DNA from 2 places in the Paenibacillus sp. NPDC058177 genome. Region 1 is predicted to be linked to the other one. Evidence: riboswitches for the same ligand, from Rfam matches in the RefSeq annotation. Region 1 holds a riboswitch; the other holds the start of a gene.
The links. A riboswitch is a leader RNA that binds a small molecule or an ion and turns the genes downstream of it on or off. The one in region 1 is predicted to bind preQ1.
Positions count from the first base shown of each region.

Region 1 (10,808 bases):
TGGCAATGATGATGTCTCGTTCCATTACACTGCTTAGCCTCGGCAGCGAGGTGGCAGCAGGACTTGGACAAAATACAAGGCTGGTGCAGGCCGGAGGCATGCTCACAGTTGTGGTGCTTGCCGGAACAGCGGTTTCGGCTGTAGGTCCGATTGCTTTTGTCGGTCTGCTGATTCCTCATATTACACGTTACCTGGTTGGCATTGATTACCGCTGGGTCATTCCTTGTTCAGCTGTACTCGGCAGTCTGCTGCTGATCTTTGCAGATATTGGAGCCAGACTCCTGAATGCACCTTATGAGACGCCGATCGGCGCTCTAATCTCGCTGCTTGGTGTACCGTTCTTTATTTATCTGGCGAGCAGACGGAAGGGGGCGCTGTCATGAGTAAGCCCATCCTCAGTACTTATGAGAAGCAGAGACGAACAAGGAACATCACGGTTCTGTCACTGCTCGGTTTTCTTATCGCCACTGTGTTCGTCATCAGCATGAATACAGGCTTTATGCGTCTCTCACCGCTGGAGGTTCTGCATACGATCGGCGGACAAGGAAATCATCAACAGAAGCTAATCCTGTTTGATTTCCGGTTGCCTCGTATCGTGATTTCGCTGCTAGTCGGGGCGGGCTTTGCAGTCTCCGGCTGTATACTGCAAAGCTTGTCGCGCAATGCATTAGCTGAACCTTCTACCTTAGGGGTCACCGCAGGTGCCGGTTTTGCGGTCATCTTGTTTATTTCTTTCCAGCTACAACGGCGGCGCCGATCTACGTGCTTCCGCTGCTAGCCTTGCTGGGCGCCGGTCTTACAGCCGCGCTAATCTACATCCTGGCTTTTCGCCGGGAAGGGCTGTCCCCGGCAAGGCTTGTGCTGATCGGGATCGCGGTTGCCGCAGGCATCAACGCTTACCAGATTGTGTTGGCGCTGAGACTTGATCCCAAGAATTATCAATTCGTGGCCACCTGGATGGCCGGGAAGATCTGGGGTGGCGATTGGCGCTTTGTACTGGCGCTGCTGCCGTGGATTGTCGTTCTTCTGCCGTTCGCGTTCTATAAAGCCCGAGTGCTGAATGTAATGAATCTGGGCGACCAGATGTCCACCGGGCTTGGCGCTCCAGTGGAGCGTGAACGCTTGCTGCTGCTCGCGGCTGCGGTAGCCCTTGCAGGCTCCTGCGTGGCTGTCAGCGGCGGCATCGGCTTCGTTGGTCTGATTGCACCCCATCTGGCCCGCAGGCTGGTGGGACCGCGGCATCAGGTGCTGCTGCCGGCCGCTGCTCTAACAGGCGGACTATTGCTACTGGCCGCCGATACGATCGGCCGCTGGATCATGCAGCCGGCGGAAGTGCCGGCAGGCGTCGTAGTGGCTGTAATCGGCGCACCCTATTTTTTATATTTGCTCGCCAAATCAAGAGCTTAATTTATTCTACAAATCCAATATTAACGGGCATACCCCGAAAAACTACAGGGAGTGAAGATCATGTCAGAACGTTTGAATACAGAACAGCTAAGCATCGGGTACTCGGAAGCCACTATAGTTAAGGGACTGAACCTGACGCTTCCAACAGGGAAAATTACGGCGCTTGTCGGGGCTAACGGCTCCGGAAAGTCGACGATTCTAAAGACGATGGCCCGGATCATGAAGCCGAAGAGCGGCAGTGTAATGCTGGACGGCAAATCCATTCATAACCTCTCCACCAAAGAAGTGGCCCGTCAGTTAGCGATTTTGCCACAGAACCCAACAGCACCAGACGGACTTACTGTAGCTGAATTGGTAAGTTACGGTCGTTATCCCCATCAGAAGGGCTTCGGTACATTAACACCGGAAGACCGCCAAATTATCTCTAATGCGATCGCTGAGACGGGGATGTCGGACTTCCATGACCGCCCGATTGATCGTCTCTCCGGGGGACAACGTCAGCGTGCTTGGATTGCTATGGCATTGGCGCAAGAGACGGATATTCTGTTCTTGGATGAACCTACAACGTTCCTTGATATGGCACATCAACTGGAAGTGCTGCAATTGCTGCAAAAGCTGAATGAAGAGAAGGGCCGTACCATCATCATGGTAGTCCATGACTTGAACCATGCTTCCCGTTACGCGCAGCATATGGTGGCGATCAAGTCCGGCACAGTGATTAGTGAAGGTGCACCTGCCGAGGTAATGACCACACCGGTCTTGCGTGAAGTATTCGGAATCGAGTGCGATATCGTGCCTGATCCGCGCACGGGCGTGCCGCTGTGCCTCCCATATGAACTTGCAGCTTACAAAGCTGTTGGACTGTAGCAAGCCATCAAGGGAAATTGGTTATATCGTCATAAAATTATCCATAATATCAATATATGTATAGAAGAACAGGCTCCCGTCATTGACAAGGGAGCCTGTTCGTTGTTAAAGTTGTGGTTGCCTGATCATCTACCCTATATTCTTAGGTAGTGATAAGTTTGGCATATTGTATTGCAGAAGCATGAATCTCTTCATCCGTGATGGTCATTGCGCCACTGAGAATGAAGTAAGGCTGCAGTTTTGTGCCAATGAGATTGGAAGTAGCTTCAATAGGTCTAAGCAGCTCTTCCAGACTGAATTTGTTATAGCCGGTTGGGGTATACGCTTCCTTAGGACCGCCGGTGGACAATGCAATCTGCAATTCCTTGCCATGCAGCTTGTTGCCGTTCTCGCCATAAGCCCAGCCGTAGGTAAGCACGGAATCGAACCATTTTTTCAAAAGTGGCGGTGTGCTGTACCAATAAAAGGGATATTGAAGCACGATACGGTCATGCTGTTCCACCAGCTTCTGTTCACGCTCTACATCGATAACCTCTGAAGGGTAAGTCTCATAAAGATTGTGTACGGTAACATCAGTATTGGCCTTGAGGTATTCCTGCCAGTATTTATTGATCTTGGATTGTTCAAGGTTGGGGTGCGCGACGATAACTAAAGTTGACATGAGTTAACTTCCTTTCCATAATGAAAATAAATTTTTAATGTTTAACCTGTAATCATTATAGTTACAAGTTTGTGTCCCGTCAAGCGGGTTTATTTCTATTCCATCAAAGGGGTATGCAATATGAATATCAGCAAAGTTCAGGACGATCTGCAAGCCATTGTCACAGCAGGCGTCGTTAAAAGTCATGAAGAATTAAAGGACCGGGTATTCACCAAAATGGGGGGACGGGCAGATATTCTGGCAGCTCCCGCTACTTATGAAGAAATTCAGAAAATTGTTACATATGCGAGTGAACAGCGTATTCCGCTGACGGTACTTGGCAATGGCTCTAATGTCATTATCCGCGACGGAGGAGTACGCGGTATTGTGCTACAAACCTCAGACCTGACGGGCATGGAAGTGCGGGATGGACTGTTGTATGCAGAGTGTGGCGCCAAAATCATTGATGTATCGCGTTATGCGCTGGATCAGGAATTGGCGGGCCTGGAATTTGCTTGTGGTATCCCTGGTACAGTAGGGGGCGCTCTTTACATGAACGCAGGAGCCTACGGTGGTGAGGTCAAGGATGTACTCCACAGCGCCGTTGTCTTGAACAAGGCTGGCGAACTAATAACGCTTCAAGGTGACCAAATGCAATGGGGATACCGGAAGAGCATTTTCTCCAGCGGTGAATACGTTGTTCTGGAGGCACGGTTTGCTCTTAAGCCGGGGGAAGCTGCAGCCATCAAGTCCGTTATGGATGAATTGACGTTTCTCCGGGAATCGAAGCAGCCACTGGAATACCCGTCTTGTGGTAGTGTTTTCAAGCGTCCTCCAGGACGGTTTGCCGGCCAGTTAATTCAGGAAAGCGGACTCCAGGGAACCCGTATCGGCGGTGCCGAGGTGTCCCGTAAACACGCTGGATTTATCGTAAATGCAGATCATGCCACGGCTAGCGACTATATCGGTCTGATTCAACATGTCAGAGAAACCGTGATGGATAAATTTGGCGTAGAGCTGGAAACCGAAGTGGAGATCATCGGTGAAGAGTAGTAGATATGGACTGGCAAGAGGCTGCGGGCTTTTATCCGCAGCCTCTTTAGTCATCTTTTCATAACAAACGGTGTTATCCTGTTACAGATCACATGGGTATTACGAAGCCTGAGGTATCATTCTTTAGACAAAGTGTAATGGGCACGGTCTGTCTTCACCTCTGCAGCCTCTGCATCGGAACGATTCAGCCGCAGCCCGCTGACTGCAATTTCGTAGTTCGCCTGGGGCAAGCGCACCAATTCGCCATCTCTGTTCAGCGTGCTTCCCGAACCTCTAAGAATTAGCGCACTATCCAGATAATCATCAATGACATCATCCGCATCACGGTAATCGACGCCTTCCAGCTTGAAATGAATGGTGTCCGTATCCGAAAGCTCTTGCTTCTCAATTAGAATCGTCTGGTTCACCTGTGTATTCAGCCAATCCGAGAGCTGTTGTACCTGCTGTTCCATAACCTGATCCCATCCTTTAGAAGATGATCTATAGGCTATAAGTTACCCTGTTCGCCAAAAATGAATCCGTCATTTTTGCGGTGGAAAATAAATTTATCACATTTATAATTAATATTATTAATCATTATTTTTACACTTGTCATCCCGCATACCCCATGGTATAGTTCAAGACGCACGATATCAGTTAAAGAAGAAGTCTGCGTCATTGTGCGCAGGAGAGGTTCGCAAACTCCCTCTATAAAAAACTAAGACCCTTAAGGGACGTCAGATGCCATAGCGAATGATGTTCCGCGTATAAACGGGATAACTCTGTCCATGGGTCAGAACTCGTTTATTCTTAGTAGAGCCAAGTTTTCGAAATCTCGTTCTTCTTTCCAATTCCGGCGCAGGCCGAAGGAAAAGAGAGGGATTTTTTGTCATGTCTGAAGGAAGATTGAAAGATGAAATGAAGGAAGTTACACTGCTGGGCAATCAGGGAACGCAATACCATTTTGGCTATGCGCCAGAGGTGCTGGAATCGTTCGATAACAAGCATCCGGGACGCGATTATTTCGTCAAGTTCAATTGCCCGGAATTCACCAGTCTGTGCCCCGTTACGGGCCAGCCGGATTTTGCAACACTGTACATCTCGTACATCCCGGAGCAAAGAATGGTGGAATCCAAATCGCTGAAGCTGTATTTGTTCAGTTTCCGCAATCATGGGGATTTCCATGAGGACTGCGTCAATATCATTATGAATGATCTCATCAGCCTAATGGACCCGCGTTATATTGAAGTATGGGGGAAATTCACCCCGCGGGGCGGCATTTCGATTGACCCTTATTGCAACTGGGGACGTCCGGGAACGAAGTATGAGGCAATGGCAGAACACCGTCTCATGAATCATGACCTTTACCCGGAAAAAGTGGATAACCGCTAACCCTATTTTGTAAAAAAGGAGATTTCGAAGATGAATAAAAAAGCATTGGTCGTCTTTAGCGGCGGCCAGGACAGCACGACCTGTCTGATCTGGGCGCTTCAACACTATGATGAGGTCCAAGTGGTCACGTTCAATTATAATCAGCGGCATGCCGCTGAGATTGAAGTAGCACAGCAGATTGCCGCCGATTTTAAAGTAAAGCAACATATTCTTGATCTGGGACTGCTGAATCAGCTGGCACCCAACGCATTAACACGGGAAGATATCGCTATTGAAGAAGGAGCAGAGAATGAGCTCCCAAGTACTTTTGTGGATGGGCGTAATCTGTTGTTCCTGTCGTTTGCGGCAATTCTTGCCAAGCAGCTTGGCTACCACCATATTGTAACAGGGGTCTGTCAGACTGATTTCAGCGGATATCCGGACTGCCGTGATGTGTTCGTGAAATCGCTGAATGTGACGCTGAATCTGTCGATGGACTACGAATTCGTGATTCATACGCCGCTGATGTGGCTGGATAAAAAAGAAACCTGGAAAATGGCCGACGATCTGGGCCACTTTGATTATATTCGTGAGCGCACGCTGACCTGTTACAACGGGATCATTGGGAGTGGCTGCGGGACTTGTCCCGCGTGCCTCTTGCGCAGCCGTGGGCTGACGCAGTACGAAGGGGAGCGAAAGAAGGGTGACTCATGCTGAACGAGGTTTCGGTATGCAAAATCTTCACCTTTGACGCTGCCCACCAGCTTATCGGTCATAAGGGGAAATGCAGCAATCTTCACGGCCATACCTACAAGCTGGAGGTTGTGCTGAAAGGTGTTCCTTCCGTGCAGGAGGGGCATTCTGACGAAGGCTTCGTCGTTGATTTTAGCGACATCAAGGCGAGGGTGCAGGAGGTACTGATTGATCGTCTGGATCATGCTTTTCTCGCTACAGGCAATGAACCTGTACTTGAGTCGCTGTACAGCTCTGGCTCTAAGGTTGCACAACTCTCATTCCGCACGACAGCCGAGAATTTGTCATCCTACGCGGCCTATGAGTTGAAGAAAGCAGGGCTGCCGTTGTACTCTGTGAAGCTCTGGGAAACACCAACGTCATGGGCGGAAGTATTGGCGGAAGATATTCCGATAGAAGGTCCGTCTTACCGCCTTTATGGGGGGTGTGACTGTGAGTAAGCTGCCGGTCATCGAGATCTTTGGCCCTACCATTCAGGGCGAGGGTGCAGTTATTGGGGTGAAAACGATGTTCGTACGCACTTACGGTTGTGATTACCGCTGTAGCTGGTGTGACTCGGCTTTTACCTGGGATGGGTCAGCTAAAGACAAGCTCCGCCTGCTGGAACCGGAAACGATTGTAGAAGAGCTGATGGCTCTGGCTGACGGCAATTTTGACAGTGTAACGATTTCTGGGGGCAACCCGGCGTTGATCGGTGAGGGGATGAAGCATTTCATCGATCTTCTTCATAGAAAAGGCATTCAGATCGCTATCGAAACCCAAGGGAGCCGCTGGCAGGATTGGTTCTATGATGTGGATGTCCTAACCATCAGTCCGAAGCCGCCAAGCTCGGGGATGAAGACCGATTGGGAAGTACTGGACCATATTCTGCGGAACATGAGGGAGCATGGACGCGCGACACATAATCTGAAGGTCGTGGTCTTTGGAGAGGAAGATTTGGAGTATGCCAAATCGGTTCATCGGCGGTATGAGGATGTACAGCTCTTCTTGCAGCCGGGTAACGACGATGTTAAGGAGGCTGGCGACATCTCGGGAAGGCTGCTAAGGCGCCTGGAATGGCTGTTCAACAAGGTGATCGCCGATCCTGCATTGAACCGGGTGCGGGTATTGCCACAATTACATGCCTTAATTTGGCATAATAAACAAGGCAAGTAATAGATTCATTGAAGTGAGGTCCGGTTTCTTCCGTGTGGAGGGGCCGGTCTTTTTTACATAAGACGAATAAAAGAAATTAAAACAAAAAGTGAGAAGGAACGAAGGGGGAAGTTTGGAACTGTAGGAGCGGTAGCGACCGCCTAAAAGCTTTCCGCAGGAAAGCTCGCGTCGGAAGCCTAAGCTGTCTTCGGATTTCAACCGCAAACAGCGGTACAATGGAAAGAAATCTGGAGACAACAGCGGCCGGAAGTCCAAACATTCCACCGTAGTGACGACCGAGCCTTACGTTAGGATCTTAAGTTCGTCTTATGTAGAAAAGAAGATTTTACAATTTTTTATGGATAAGGCATTGCATTTTCCTTAATACCGAGTATAATACTTGGTATACAGAGAGTAAGGAGTCGGTACACATGTCAGTCGATGATTATCTGGATCTTTTAAATTACGCCAAAGCGATTAACGATGGACAGTGGCAGGCTGACATCATTGAGCGATTGAAGAACCTTCCCGCAGCTTCCGCTCAGAAGCAAAGAGAAGAAAGTGTCCGGGAATTGTGGGTACAATTTGACGATGTGAATGCAGTATTGGTGGAGTTGTTCAACAAGCTGCGTGAGAATGAACCTACAGAGGATCAGAATTCGCTGAAAGAGAAGATCTGGGAGCTAAAGCTGGAACGGATTAGATTAGCGAAGCGGATTCAGAGTAAATATATCGGTATTAGATAGCAGAGGAAGAGATACGAGAGTAATAGGTGAACATAAAAAAATGGCATGCAGTTGTCTGCTCTGCCAAGACTTGATGGTCTTCTTGTAAAGTGAATTTTGGGGATTCACTTGATTAAGAAAAATAAATCAGACAATGGAATTACTTAGACATTTGCATTCCTTCACGCATCATGGTCATGCACATTGTCATCATTTCATCGCAGTCTTGCATTTTCTTCATCATCATGTCCATATCCATGTCCATCATGTTCATTTCAGACATCTTCTCCATGCACATCTTCATGGTGTTCATCTTAGCCATCATGTCCTCCATACACATGCTCATCATCATTTCCATACACATTTTTTCCATTTTAATTCCGCCTCTCAATTTGGTTTACTTGCCTACTTAAAATTACTATATTTTACTAGATAATTCAATAGCAAATTGTGAAGATTTCTAGCTTATTCCAGCATTAAACTGGGAAAAGTAAAAGACAGCTCTTTAAAAGGAGCTGTCTTTTTGCATGTGTTAAGATAAAAATGATTTTTTTCTAATCCTTCTGATACAAAAAATAGCTGTTAGTCGTCTTACTTATAGCTGCAGCGGATAAGGAGGTATAAACAAAATGAATATTCCGGAATCAGAAATATTTCAAAATATATTTTATGAACACTATCCCATTGTAAGACGTAAATTGGTGGCGCTGATCAGAGATGAAGCGGCTGCGGACGATTTGGCACAGGATGTGTTCCTGAGGCTGTACCGCAATCCACCGGATGATCCTGCAGCCCTTGGCGCATGGCTCCATAGGGTGCTTACTCGGATCGGATATGACTACATGACCAAGAAGGCCAGGGAACGCCGATTACAGGACAAGCAAGAATTGTTCTTAGGCAGTGAACCTGCACCCCCGACGGGTGAAGACGCAGTGCTTCGTAAGCTGGACCAGGAGGATGTACGGGAATGGCTGGATGAACTGCCGGAACGTGACCGGCAGGTACTGCTCCTGAAATACTCGGGCTACAGTTATGCAGAAATCGCCGGTGAGCTAGGGGTGAAGGCACCCGTAGTTGGTACGTTGCTTAACCGGGCTACGACAAGATTGAGGAAGACGGCAACCAAATCCCAGCCACAAATCGATTAAAGAAATCTTTTAAATTAAAGGAGGGTGAAACCGATGACGAAACTTCCCCTGAACAACGATAGAGAGAAACAAGCAACGGATGAGGCATGGGCCAGATTGCAAGCCACCCTTGCTGGAGAGGCAATAAATCCCCGCTGGAATGAATGGGGACTGACTTCAGAGAAAGAAGAAGGGGGTCCTGTAATAAGCATGAAGTCTGAAATAACGGTTGGAGAAATGCCGCAAGAGGAGAGGGCCACGTATTCGGATAGCTCTACTCACAATAATGTGCCATTACGCCGCTGGAAAATGACCCGTCGCAGCAAATGGGCGGCGGCAGTAGCCGGCGTGGCTGCTCTTGCTGTAGTATTAGCGACCCCTGTCGGCAACACGGCCATGGCCTCGCTCCTGAACCAGTTCCGCATGGAGACAGTTACAGCTGTCAATGAGGATGACTTGCGTAATATGTTCTACCAGCTCACCGACAGAGATAACATCCATGAAGCTGTCAATGATTTTGGATCATTCCAGAGCACGCCTGGCATGGTTTCGGGAGACATGTCCCCGGCGCAAATACAGGAGTCCTTAGGTTATTCTCCCTTGAGCGCTGCACTCCGGAATAACCATGGACAGCTGTTTGTTTCATCTTCGCAGGAGATTAAGCTTAGTCTGAATGTTGAAAAAACAAACGAAGTCATGAAACGATTAGGAGCGGTAAAGCTGCTGCCTGAATCGGTGGACGGTAAGCCAATTACGCTGCATATCCCTGAGATTGTAAATTACAATCTTGCAGAGAATAAAAATGATTGGGCAAGCTTGCAGCAGATGAAGACACCAATATTGACGGTAGATCCTTCTATTAAAGTAGAGGAAGCGCTGGAGGCCGTGCTCAACTTCCCGCTACTCCCTGAAAGCCTAAAGAGCAGTCTGCAGCAAACAGGAATCTTGTCAGGTGAAATTCCGATGCCGGTATTTGTTAACGACAGTAGCGAACAAGTTCAGGTAGCTGGTGTAACGGTTATGCTGCAAACGACCGATATGGGCAAGGATTATAAGAATTACAGTGCCGTTTGGGTGAAGGACGGGCAGTTGTTCAACTTTAATGGAGGGAACACATTCAATAGTAAAGAGAAATTGATGGCTAAACTGCAGGAGTTGATCCAATCATGAGTGTTGCCGCGATCGAAACCCAGGGACTTAGCAAAACGTATGACAACGGTCGTGGCTGCCAAAATGTCACAATCACTGTAGGGAAAGGGGAAGCCTTCGGCTTCCTCGGCCCCAACGGGGCGGGCAAGAGCACCTTTGTCAAAATGCTCGTGGGGCTGATTTCACCGACGAGCGGTAGCGCCTCTCTAATGGGACACAGAATCGGTACAATGGAAGCCAAGTCACTGATCGGGTATTTGCCGGAATTGTACCGTTATCAGGAGTGGCTGACTGGACAAGAAGTGGTCAAGCTGCATGCCCGGCTCAGCCGAGTAGAGTCCTCTTCCATAGAGCGGAGAGTTCGTGAGGTTCTGGAAGAAGTCGGGATTGGTATCCGAAGCCGGGACAAGGTCAAGCATTATTCCAAGGGGATGCAGCAGCGGCTGGGATTAGCGTGTGCGCTAGTGGCTGACCCCGCAATTGTCTTTTTGGACGAGCCTTCCTCGGCCATGGACCCAATTGGACGCAGCGAAGTGCGCATTATCCTGAAGAAGCTCAAGAATCAGGGGAAGACTATATTTCTCAACTCCCACCTGCTGGAGG
Region 1 covers NZ_JBHVVB010000001.1:904,102-914,909, forward strand. Annotated here, with positions in the region: gene ACFVU8_RS04260 (FecCD family ABC transporter permease) at 1-383, shown strand, start outside; partial or broken gene ACFVU8_RS04265 (FecCD family ABC transporter permease) at 380-1,407, shown strand; gene ACFVU8_RS04270 (ABC transporter ATP-binding protein) at 1,468-2,274, shown strand; gene ACFVU8_RS04275 (NAD(P)H-dependent oxidoreductase) at 2,417-2,935, opposite strand; gene murB (UDP-N-acetylmuramate dehydrogenase) at 3,056-3,967, shown strand; gene ymzB (protein YmzB) at 4,084-4,419, opposite strand; PreQ1 riboswitch class I at 4,631-4,674, shown strand; gene queF (preQ(1) synthase) at 4,838-5,338, shown strand; gene queC (7-cyano-7-deazaguanine synthase QueC) at 5,369-6,034, shown strand; gene ACFVU8_RS04300 (6-pyruvoyl trahydropterin synthase family protein) at 6,028-6,510, shown strand; gene queE (7-carboxy-7-deazaguanine synthase QueE) at 6,503-7,225, shown strand; gene ACFVU8_RS04310 (hypothetical protein) at 7,636-7,950, shown strand; gene ACFVU8_RS04315 (hypothetical protein) at 8,090-8,302, opposite strand; gene ACFVU8_RS04320 (sigma-70 family RNA polymerase sigma factor) at 8,559-9,077, shown strand; gene ACFVU8_RS04325 (hypothetical protein) at 9,111-10,226, shown strand; gene ACFVU8_RS04330 (ABC transporter ATP-binding protein) at 10,223-10,808, shown strand, end outside.

Region 2 (10,808 bases), on a different contig from region 1:
CTCCGGACGGACAAGGTTCCAAGATTGTAGAAGAAAACGGAACGAAATCCCTGTCGCAGACATTTTACATTTATGATACGGTCGTGAACATCAAGATTTTCGGAGACAAGATTGCCCAGAAGAATATGGACGATATTCAGCAGATGATGGAACGTATGGATTTGGAATTCAGCCGGACCAAGGAAGGCGGCGAGATTTACGCCGTGAACAAAGCAGCAGGTAAAGACGCTGTTGTCGTCTCCGACGAAACACTGGACATTGTGAAGGAATCCCTTAAATATGCCAAGGAAATGGACGGACTGTTCGATCCTACCATTGGGCCATTGGTTGACCTCTGGAATATTGGTAGTGGCGGCAAGAAGGTGCCGGACAAAGACGCTATCGCGAAGGCTGCAAGCCTGACCAATTATAAAGACGTTATCATTGACGAGAATGCGAAGACTGTCAAGCTAACCAAAGAAGGTATGATACTCGACCTAGGGGCAATAGGCAAAGGCTACGCCGCAGACCGTATCGCTGATTACTTGAAAGAACAAGGCATAGAGAGTGCCATGATCAATCTCGGCGGCAGCAGCATTATTGCGCTGGGCGCCAAACCGGGCGGCGCGAAGTGGAACATTGGCCTGCAAGACCCTGACCAAAGCCGCGGAACACAGCTAGGTACGATCAAGATTGAGGACGAGGTCATTGATGCTTCCGGTGTATACGAGCGCTTTTTCATCCAGGATGGTGTCCGTTATCATCATATTCTCGACCCGCGCACAGGCTTCCCGTCCCAGAACGGGCTTAAGAGCATCACAATCATGAGCCCTAACGCAATGGATGCAGATGCATTGTCAACCGGGATCTTCCTGATGGGTCTGGACGAAGGCATGAAATTCATCGAGGCGCTGCCAGAGAAGATCGAAGCGTTCTTCATTACCGATGACAACAAGATCTATGCCACGTCCGGCATCAAAGGCAGACTGAACCTGACAGACACTACCTACACTCTTGCTAATTAAATGTGCAGAAGTGTGGAGCGTTGAGGGCGGTGCATTGAGGGGTGGGTGCGTAGATTACGGAACGCCGATTGAGGTGCATCGTCTGCAAGGTCCGTAGATAGCGGAACGCCCGGATACGAGCGTCGAGTGCAAGGTGCGTAGACGCATTGAGTGCTGGGTGCGTAGTTTACGAAACGCCGGATACGAGCGTCGAGTGCAAGGTCGTAGATGCGGAACATCGCATGCGGCACATTGAGCGCGAGTTGCGTAGATTACGGAACGTCCAATGTAGAGCGTCGAACGTCAAACGTCGCATGTGGAGCATAGTGTGAACAGGAGCAGCGACTAGAGGAACGGGTGAGTGGGAATTAAGTGCATATTTGTATCTTATATTTTATAAAACCATCCTTATTTGCGAATTAAGTGCAATTATGTACCTTAATTTTCAAGAAAGGACCAGATAAGGGGCCATTGATGAATTTTAACATACATTTTTGCCTTTAATTGCCCAAAACCACTCCTTTCATCCAAATTAAGGTACAGTTTTGCCCTTAATTTGTTCAACTCAGGGATTTATTCGCTAGCATCATTCAGAATTGAAGTTCCGTGCAACTAGAGCCTGTGAAAAGGACCTCGCCCTCCACGAATCGTGGAGTTCAGAGGTCCTTTGTTTTATAATTTGTGCATAAATTGGATCATCCCTATTTCCTTCGAGCATCACTTTTGAGCTGACCACCGAGTGTACTCCAAACCACGGGAACGTATTAAGCTAACGGGGAATCTCACTAAACCAGAACCCCACACAATACTATAGGATCGGCAGCCCGGCAAATTCTTCATAATTACTGAACGTGTGCGTCGGCTTATGGGCTGAACGCGGCTCTCTTCCGTGTGGATTGTACCAGCATACTTTCCACCCGGCTCCCAGCGCACCGACAACATCGTTATCCCAGGCGTCCCCAATATACAGTGACTGCTCTGCTGTCGTCCCGGTTTTGCGGTTCACATAGGCGAAAATCTCCGGGTCCGGCTTAGCAATCCCGACGGCATCGGAGATAAAAATCCGGTCCGCAGGCAGGATGCGATCCACACCAAGACCTACAATTTTTTTCATCTGGTGATCTGCCGGACCATTCGTAATCACACCTACCGTATGACCTGCGGTGATAAAGCGGTCCAGTTGCTGCCGCACCCCTTGGATCATTTCGATTTTGTACTGACGGCCGATGTACGCTGCCTGCACTTCTGCTGCCTGTGCACGATCAAGCGTCAACCCGAAATCCGCAAAAGCCCGTTCCATCCGCATGACCCGCGTCTCTTCCAGCGGAATTTCCCCACTCAGATATTGAGGCCACAGCAGATCGCTGTGATGCCTTACCTTAAAGAATAAATCCGCAAAGTCCAAGTTCTCTCCCTCAGGCTTCAAGACCTCCTTCACCGCTTCCCGGAAGGGAACCAGATGGTCATACAGCGTATCATCCAGATCAAAAAATACCGCTAATTTCTTGCTCTTCTCCACATTAAGTCTCCTTGCTCTATTTACTTTTGGAAAAAAAGATCATACGTATAAAAGTCCTCGTCCCTGATGTAGCCGTTCGATTCATATAAATGCTGCGCCATATTATTGTCTGTCGCGGTCGTTAACGTCAAACCCTTGCTTCCCGTTCTCATTGCATACTCACGCGCCGACTCCAGCAGCCTGGATCCTATACCAACACCCCGGAATTTTTCATTCACGTACAGGTCGTTCAAGATCCAAAGCCGCTGCAGTGACACCGACGAGAAGGACGGATACAGCTGTGTGTAGCCAGCCGCTCGGCGCTGATCCCCTGCTTCTTCCACTGCCAGCAAAATAACAGACTCTTTAAGCCGCAGTCGTTCCTCCAGGAACGCCCGTGCCCCGTCCAGATCGGATGCCTGTCTGTAGAACACCCGATATTCATCAAATAACGGAGAGAGCAGCTCCAAATCTTCCAAATCAGCTTGCCTAATTACGATTTTCTGCACATCATTCTTCTGCATCACATACCCCTGCTTTCCGGCTACAGCCTTTTTACTGTAATTGTAATATCTGGCTGCCGAATAGCCCATGGATAGATTGCTGCAAAATTTAGATCTTTACCTCATCACTGTTGCTATTCTTATCCCTATTCCTTGGAGTCATAGAAGACATGACGGGCGTCGGCTATCTTGCCATCTTCAATATCCAGCAGCCCGAAGGAGTACTGCTTCTCTCGCCGCTTGTCCGTTGGTGAGCCAGGATTGAATAACAAAATACCATTTTCTCTGCGCAATAGCGGTTGATGTGAATGGCCAAACAGGATGCAGTCCACTTCTTCCTCTGCAAAAGCGAGCAGCGCGTTGCCATCGGTTCCTTTGCGGGAGTATGGGGTATGTCCATGGATCATGCCGATGCGGACTCCCTCCAGCGTGATAATCTTCCGTTCACCGAAACGTTCTATAATTTCCGGACCATCATTATTCCCGGCAATCCCTTCCACCGGAGCCAACTCGGCCAGCATATCGTAAATCTCCAGCGCAACCCAATCCCCGAGATGCAGGATCATATCCACCTTGCGGAACTCTGCTATAAGGGCCTGTGGCAACGCTTTGGCCATTCTGGTCATGTGTGTATCGGATACAACGCCTACTTTCATGTCCTCAGCTCCATTCTTTTCAGGAATCCTACTAATTCTGATTATTGTATAATCTGCACTCCACAGACGCAAGTTTGTGGCAGTTATTCCACCGGCCTCGCCCTCTGTATCGCCTTAGAGTCTTTGGGATATTCTACGTTTCTACAAGAATGCCCTGGCGTCGTTTAAATTATGGATAATAAAATCCGGATCATTATGATTATCCAGTGTCCAGGGGACGGAGAGCCTATTCAGCCAACAGGCCTGGATTCCAGCGCGCTTCGCCCCCAGAACGTCAGAGACGGTATCGCCAATATGTATGATTTCCGCAGGTTGAACATTATAATGAGCGATCACTTGCTGGAATAGCGTGTTAGAATGATCATTTTTATACGATTTATATGTTTCTGAAGCGAACAGGCGAATGGGATAACGGGTATAAAAGGCAGGCAGCATATCCTCGTCCGTATCGCTTACAATGCAAACATCATAGTTTCCAAGAATATAGCGGATAAAGTCTTCCGTCTCTTCATATAGCTCTGCCTGCGAATGCTCCCGAACGAGAATATCCAGCGCTTGCTCTGGCTCGAATCGGATATTATACGTGGAGAAGAGTCTAGTAAAACACCGTCTGTATATCTCTTTGGTCAGCAGGAATTGGCCGTCACCCCTCATCTGCACAGCAATAGTATAATAATGTTCCAATAACCGAGCTTGATTACTATTCGCCTGATCCTCACTGCAGTCATTGCCCAAAATCGCATTCCACATGCTCATAGTACGCCTATCCAGATTCACCAGCGTTTGAAACATATCCAGACTAATGACCTTAATCGACTTCATGGCTACCCCCAATCTGCCTACTACCTGCGAATAATGTGAATTCCAATGATTCCTGTGAAAAAAGTACCACATCCTGCCCTCTCCCGGCTCGCTCTTTCATCACACACAAAAAGGACACTCATTCGAGTGTCCTTTCCTGGGCATTTAGCCTTTATTTGAACTTGTGCCAATCTTGTTTACTGTTCTCCAGCAGATGGGCAAAGTCATTATCCAGCCGCTTCTGCTCCGCTTTCCGCTGGTCTTCCACCGCTTGACGGGCTGCTTCCTGACGCTGTTTTTCTTCAGCCTTCAGTTCATCTGCCTGCGCTTTCAGCTTGCTCAGCACATCGCTGCTTAGCAGGTCTTTCAATGTAGCCGGACTGTCCGCTGCGGCAGCGCGGGGAGGCGTTTGAGTTCTTTTCTTTTTTGCCACGATGAATCATCCTTTCAGCCTACGTTTAATTCAAATTTGTTTTAGTAACGGGACTTTTCGTTTATAATGTACTATAAGAGGTGAGCCTTATGAAAGCCACAGATTTATGTCCCCGGTTACAAAAAAGCATGGATATTATGGGCAAGCGCTGGACCGGCCTGATCATCTATCAGCTCCTTCATGGACCACAGCGTTTCAGCACCATCGAAGCATCGCTCCCCGTCAGCGGAAGACTGCTCTCGGAGCGGCTCAAGGATTTGGAACAGGAAGGTATTGTTCTGCGGGAAGTTTTTCCCGAGACCCCTGTAAGAATTCAATATTCTTTAACGGAAAAAGGTCGGGCGCTTGAATCGGTCATTCGGGACCTGCAGCAATGGTCCGAGGACTGGATAGAGCCTGGAGAATGCCAATCCTGATTCCTGTCTAACTATAGAGAGCTTCACTGGACCCTACGAAATCACGTTTCGTAGGATGGAGACCGAAATAATACTGTGACGCAGGGAAACCGGAGAACGCCGGTTTCCCTTTTGGCATTTGGCCTAAAGCGGGGTATGGTGCTCCCAAGATTACAGCTTGCGGCCGATAATTACCAGATCACGCGCAATACCGTCCATTTCGGCTACCCCGGGCAGCAGTCCCCACTCCGTAAAGCCGAACTTCCGCAATAGACCCAGGCTAGGCTCATTATGGCCAAACACGAAACCGACGAGATTCTTCAGCCCAAGAGCCGGAGCCGTCTCCAGCGCCCGGGTCAGCAGAATGCTGCCTGCGCCACTTCCCCGGTACTTTTCACTTACATACACGCTGATCTCGGCAGTTCCATTGTAAGCCGGGCGTCCGTAGAACGACTGAAAGCTGAACCAGGCAGCGATCTCTCCGTTATTCCTTAGTACCCACAGCGGGCGATGATGGCTGTTATGCTCGTGGAACCAACGTTCCCGCTCCTCTACGCGTACAGGCTCCAGATCGGCAGTCACCATTCGTCCAGCAACTGTTGAGTTATAGATATTCACAATTTCCGCCAAATCGGCGAGCTCGGCATCTTCAATCGTGTAGTTCTGCCAATCCATATCTTCATTCCTCCAGTATAATACATTGTCTGCCATGGTTGGCGCTTGGCTCTTACTATTACTGAAATCGGTCAGGACAAGCCGACCTGTTCTTCACTCCACTGCCAAAGCCGCTTAGCTTCCGCGGAATCCGTCGCCCTCGGCGACAGCTCCTTAATCTTGCGGCGGTAATAATACTCTCCTGTAACCTGGCGCAACTCCGGGGCCGTGGCCAGATACAAGGCAGTGTCCGCCCCCTGCTCCGGTGTCAAGAAGAAAAAAGACATCAGCTTCATGACTGAGCTTCCAAAACCGGTATCCCGGTTCACCCCAATGCTCGTACCCACCGCACCAGGATGTACAGAGTTGACGGTAATCTGCGTTCCCTGCAGGCGCGATGCCAGTTCCCGGGTGAAAAGGATATTAGCGAGCTTAGAACGGGCATAAGCCTTCGCCAGATTGAAGCCCCGGGACAATGTTGGGTCCTCATAGTGCATGGAACCGATTTTATAGGCGCCGGAAGCAACCACGACGATCCGTCCCTGCTCTGCCGCTTGAAGTCGCTCCAGCAGCAGGTTGGTCAGCAGAAAATGTCCTAGATGGTTGACGCCAAAATCCATCTCAAACCCATCAGCCGTCAACTGGCGCTTCGTGCTGACTACCCCGGCATTGTTAATCAGGACATCCAATACAGAATAACGAGCGGAGAATTCCTGTGCGAAACTGCGAATGCTGTCCAGCGAGGATAGATCCAGCAGCATCAATTCAATCTCTTCCGATCCACTCTGCTGTCTGGCGGCCACTAACGCCTCTTCCCCGCGCTTATGACTGCGGCAAGCCATGATGACCCTGGCACCCTTGCGGGCAAGTTCAACTGTTGTAGCCAATCCCATACCGGCATTGGCACCGGTGATGATTACAACCTTACCTTTCATACGGGTTCACTCCTCTTAGGCTGGATTCGGCAGACGCGGCCGGTCCCCTGTTCTGGTTTTTTGCGGACGATTGTCTTAATATAATGGTACATCATTTTGCGGACGGGAGAAAGCATGCCTTCGCAAAACCGAGAGGGGAACTATTGAATATGAGCAATGTATTGAAAAGCCTGGAGCAAGGGCTGACCAGCGAAGGACTGGACGCTCTGCTCATCACCGATCCTAAGCATATCTACTATCTGACCGGATTCGCAAGTAATCCGCATGAACGTTTTCTCGGACTACTTCTGGTCCGTGGCGAAGAGCCCGTTCTGATCGTCCCGGCCCTTGATGCTGAAGCAGCCCATGCTGCCTCTTCCGTGAAGAATATCGCCACCCACAGCGACACCGATAATCCGTATGATCTGCTGCGCCAACGTCTGCAAGGCAAGAAGCTCGGAGCGGTCGGTATCGAGAAAGAGCATTTCACCGTCTCCCGATTCGAGCAGCTTGCAGCAGCTGTTCCGGCAGAGCGCTTCAGCGATATCGGCCATCTCTTGCGGAGCATGCGCGCGAAGAAGTCGCCGGAAGAAGTCGCTGCCATGAAACACGCCGCAGAGCTGGTGGAAGAAGTGCTGCGCCGTGGCCTGAAGCATGTCAAGGCCGGTGTCAGCGAAATTGAACTGGTAGCAGAGCTGGAGTATTTAATGAAGAAGCTTGGCGCTTCCGGCCCAGCCTTCGACACCCTGGTGCTCTCGGGACCGAACACTGCCCTCCCGCACGGCGAGCCGGGTAGCCGGATCATTGAGCCCGGGGACTTCCTGATGTTCGACCTCGGGCTATATGCTGCAGGCTACGCTTCTGATATCACACGCACCTTTGCCGTGGAAGAGGCGGACAGCAAGCTGACCGGCATCTATAATGCCGTACTTGCAGCCAATGAAGCAGGGATTGCCGCTGCTATACCAGGAGCAACCTTTGGTTCAGTGGATCGCGCCGCGCGTGAAGTCATTGAAGCTGCCGGGTACGGGGAGTACTTCGTGCATCGTGTCGGCCATGGCCTCGGCATAGATGTCCATGAATATCCTTCACTGCACGGCCTCAATGAAGACATCATTGAAGTGGGCAATGTCTTTACGGTGGAACCGGGCATTTATGTGCCGGGCGTAGGCGGTGTGCGCATTGAAGATGATGTCTTCGTCAGTGAAAACGGTGCGCAGACACTGACCAACTTCCCTAAAGCTCTGACTGTGCTTCATCTATAGAGAGAGTTTCCAATCGCCCTTGACCAAGGAAAATTGGGCGCATATTGAAAACAGCACGTCTCCATATGCGGGGACGTGCTGTTTTTTAAATACTGTAACTTGCTCTATAAGATCTCCTGGATCTTCTAGGCGGTAGTCGCCTTCGTATCGGAAGCCTCCGGGAGTGGCATATTCGGTTTATCCTCCGCAAAAGTAAACGTGCGGGCGATATACAATACCGGTGTCCCTGCTGCAGTGAGCAAGAATTTGATAATATAAGTGGTCAGTAGTATCTCTGTCCATACCTTCAAGTCGTAAATGCCGGCAAAAGCAATCGTACAGAAGATCAGCGTATCCACAAAGGAACTCACCATCGTGCTGCCGTTGGTGCGAATCCAGAGCTGGCGCGAACTGCCATAATACTTGCGAATCCAAGAATACAGCCGTACATCCAGGAATTGACTGACGAAGTAAGCTACCAAGCTGCCCAGTGCAAGCCGCGGCATCATTCCGAAGATCGTCTCCAGTGAAGACTGGGCGATATCACTCTCCTGCGGCGTGAACGCCAGCGCCATCTGCATGATCACCGTCGTCGTAATCAGGGTGAAAAAGCCAAACCATACCGCTGTCCGCGCTTCGACCCGCCCATACTTCTCGTTGAGCAGATCGCTCGCCATATACAGCGTCACGTACATGGTGTTGCCAAGAGTCATGACAATGCCTGGTGGCATGGAAATGGTTTTGGAGACCTGAATATTGGCAATGACGGTGGCGACTCCCACCCAGGCATACATCCCTTTTTTGCCGAATAGTCGGTAGCACAGCAGAAAAAACACAAAATTGACGAGGACAAAGAGAATCCCCCACCATAAATTAAACATCTTCTTATAACTCCTCCTAGTTTTGTTTACGCGGGATGGTTACGAACCGCGGTTCCGGATTCCGGAACAAAACATAAACACTCTACCATAACAGAACCAAAGATACCAGAATATTTTGATTTTTTGTACGAATCCTCTTTCTTCCACCTAATTCTATTCATTGTTAGAAGTTTCGACACTTTTTTTATCTTTTTTCAGAAAATAATACAGTGAAAATCAAATTTTTCACTATTCAACCGCAGGTTAATTATATAAAATAGTTATCAACTATGTGTGTTTATCCCACCAGAGCGATAGTATTAACCTGATATACGACCCTACTCACGGAGTTATCGTAGCTATCCATACATAAAAAGGCATCAGGCTTGGGATAGAAAGGCATATCAGAGAAAAGGAGAGAACCCTATGTTTCGTTTCAAGCACTCGATTAGCCGTAAATTCACGCGCTTGTTGTTTGTCGTCCTGTTGCTCGCGTCTCTTTTGTTAAGTGTAAGCTTTTATTTCATATCGACTAATACGTTCGAGAGCTATGTACTGCCGCAGATCAACAAGTTACTGACGGGAGCTGTCCAGGATGTATACAAGAACATCAATTCTACCCATGCCCAGCGGGCGCTAGGCAAGAATGAGCAGTCAATTACCAATATCGAATACTACTTCAAGGACAAACGCAACCAACATGATGTAGAGACGATCTTTTTGGCGAGTCTGAACGACGGTCAAGCTACCGTACTTGCCGCTGATCATGGCTCCAAGATTAAGACAGGAGACACCCTGCAGGTGACTCCGGCTATGGAACAGGCCTTCCAGAACCAAAAAACGACGCTCAGCGATATCTATAATGACGATTACGGTGTACATAAAACAGCTTACATCGCTATTAAAGGCAGTCCGATGGTTGTCGGCGTAAGCTCTGATGTAGCCTTTATCACAGAAAGAATGAGCAGCATCCTCTGGACTAGTGCAGGAATCACCTTGGTGGTCCTTATCATCGGCATGACCGGTGCCCTGCTTATGAGCCGGCGGATAACACGTCCTATAACACAGCTCGCAACGTATAGTAATAAACTTGCACAGGGTGATTTCACCCAGGAGTTGACTATAAAAGGCACCGATGAAGTTGGACAGCTCTCTGAAAGCTTTCAGACTATGTCCAATCGCCTCAAAGAAATGATCGGCCAGGTTCTGGAGACTTCCGGTACGGTTGTCGAAGATTCCAATGACCTCAAAGAGCGCGTGAAGGTCCTGAACGGCATGGCCGAACAGTCCGCCCAGTCCGTCATCGAGATTGACAGAGGCAGTACATCCATTGCCCACAGCGCGAAGGATAACTCGCGGGCCATGGAAGAGATTAATTACAGTATCCAGCATATCGCCTCCGCAGCAGGAGAAGTTACGGAACAGATTAGCGAAGCCTCAGCCGAAGCGCTTGGCGGTAATGAAATTGCCCAAATAGCCGTTGAACAAATGCGCCAGGTCGAACGGGCTTCCGAGCAGTCATTGGGTCAGTTCCAGATTATGAATGAACGCTCCCTCCAAATCGGTGCAGTGGTGCAGGGCATTACAGAGATCACGAAGCAGATTCAAATGCTCTCCCTCAATGCGTCGATTGAAGCGGCACGGGCCGGAGAGCATGGACGCGGTTTTGCCGTGGTAGCCGGAGAGGTACGCAAACTCTCGGAGCAATCCCGGACAGCTACCGATCAGATTCGTGAATTCCTGCTTGGTTTGCAGGAGGACATGAATCGCTCTGTCGCAGAGATGAACCACGTTAACTCGGAAGTAGCCTCCGGCGTCGGTAAGGTTGCAGAAGCGGGAAATGCGTTTAATCATCTGTTGATCCTCA
Region 2 covers NZ_JBHVVB010000003.1:513,419-524,226, forward strand. Annotated here, with positions in the region: gene ACFVU8_RS16245 (FAD:protein FMN transferase) at 1-1,004, shown strand, start outside; gene ACFVU8_RS16250 (HAD family hydrolase) at 1,792-2,502, opposite strand; gene ACFVU8_RS16255 (GNAT family N-acetyltransferase) at 2,523-3,074, opposite strand; gene ACFVU8_RS16260 (metallophosphoesterase family protein) at 3,131-3,640, opposite strand; gene ACFVU8_RS16265 (HAD family hydrolase) at 3,782-4,462, opposite strand; gene ACFVU8_RS16270 (YqkE family protein) at 4,614-4,874, opposite strand; gene ACFVU8_RS16275 (winged helix-turn-helix transcriptional regulator) at 4,964-5,290, shown strand; gene ACFVU8_RS16280 (GNAT family N-acetyltransferase) at 5,441-5,944, opposite strand; gene ACFVU8_RS16285 (SDR family oxidoreductase) at 6,016-6,858, opposite strand; gene ACFVU8_RS16290 (M24 family metallopeptidase) at 7,008-8,102, shown strand; gene ACFVU8_RS16295 (queuosine precursor transporter) at 8,228-8,962, opposite strand; PreQ1 riboswitch class I at 8,973-9,018, opposite strand; gene ACFVU8_RS16300 (methyl-accepting chemotaxis protein) at 9,368-10,808, shown strand, end outside.
Region 2: linked by a shared signal. The riboswitch ahead of ACFVU8_RS16295 (queuosine precursor transporter) and the one ahead of queF (preQ(1) synthase) in region 1 are both predicted to bind preQ1.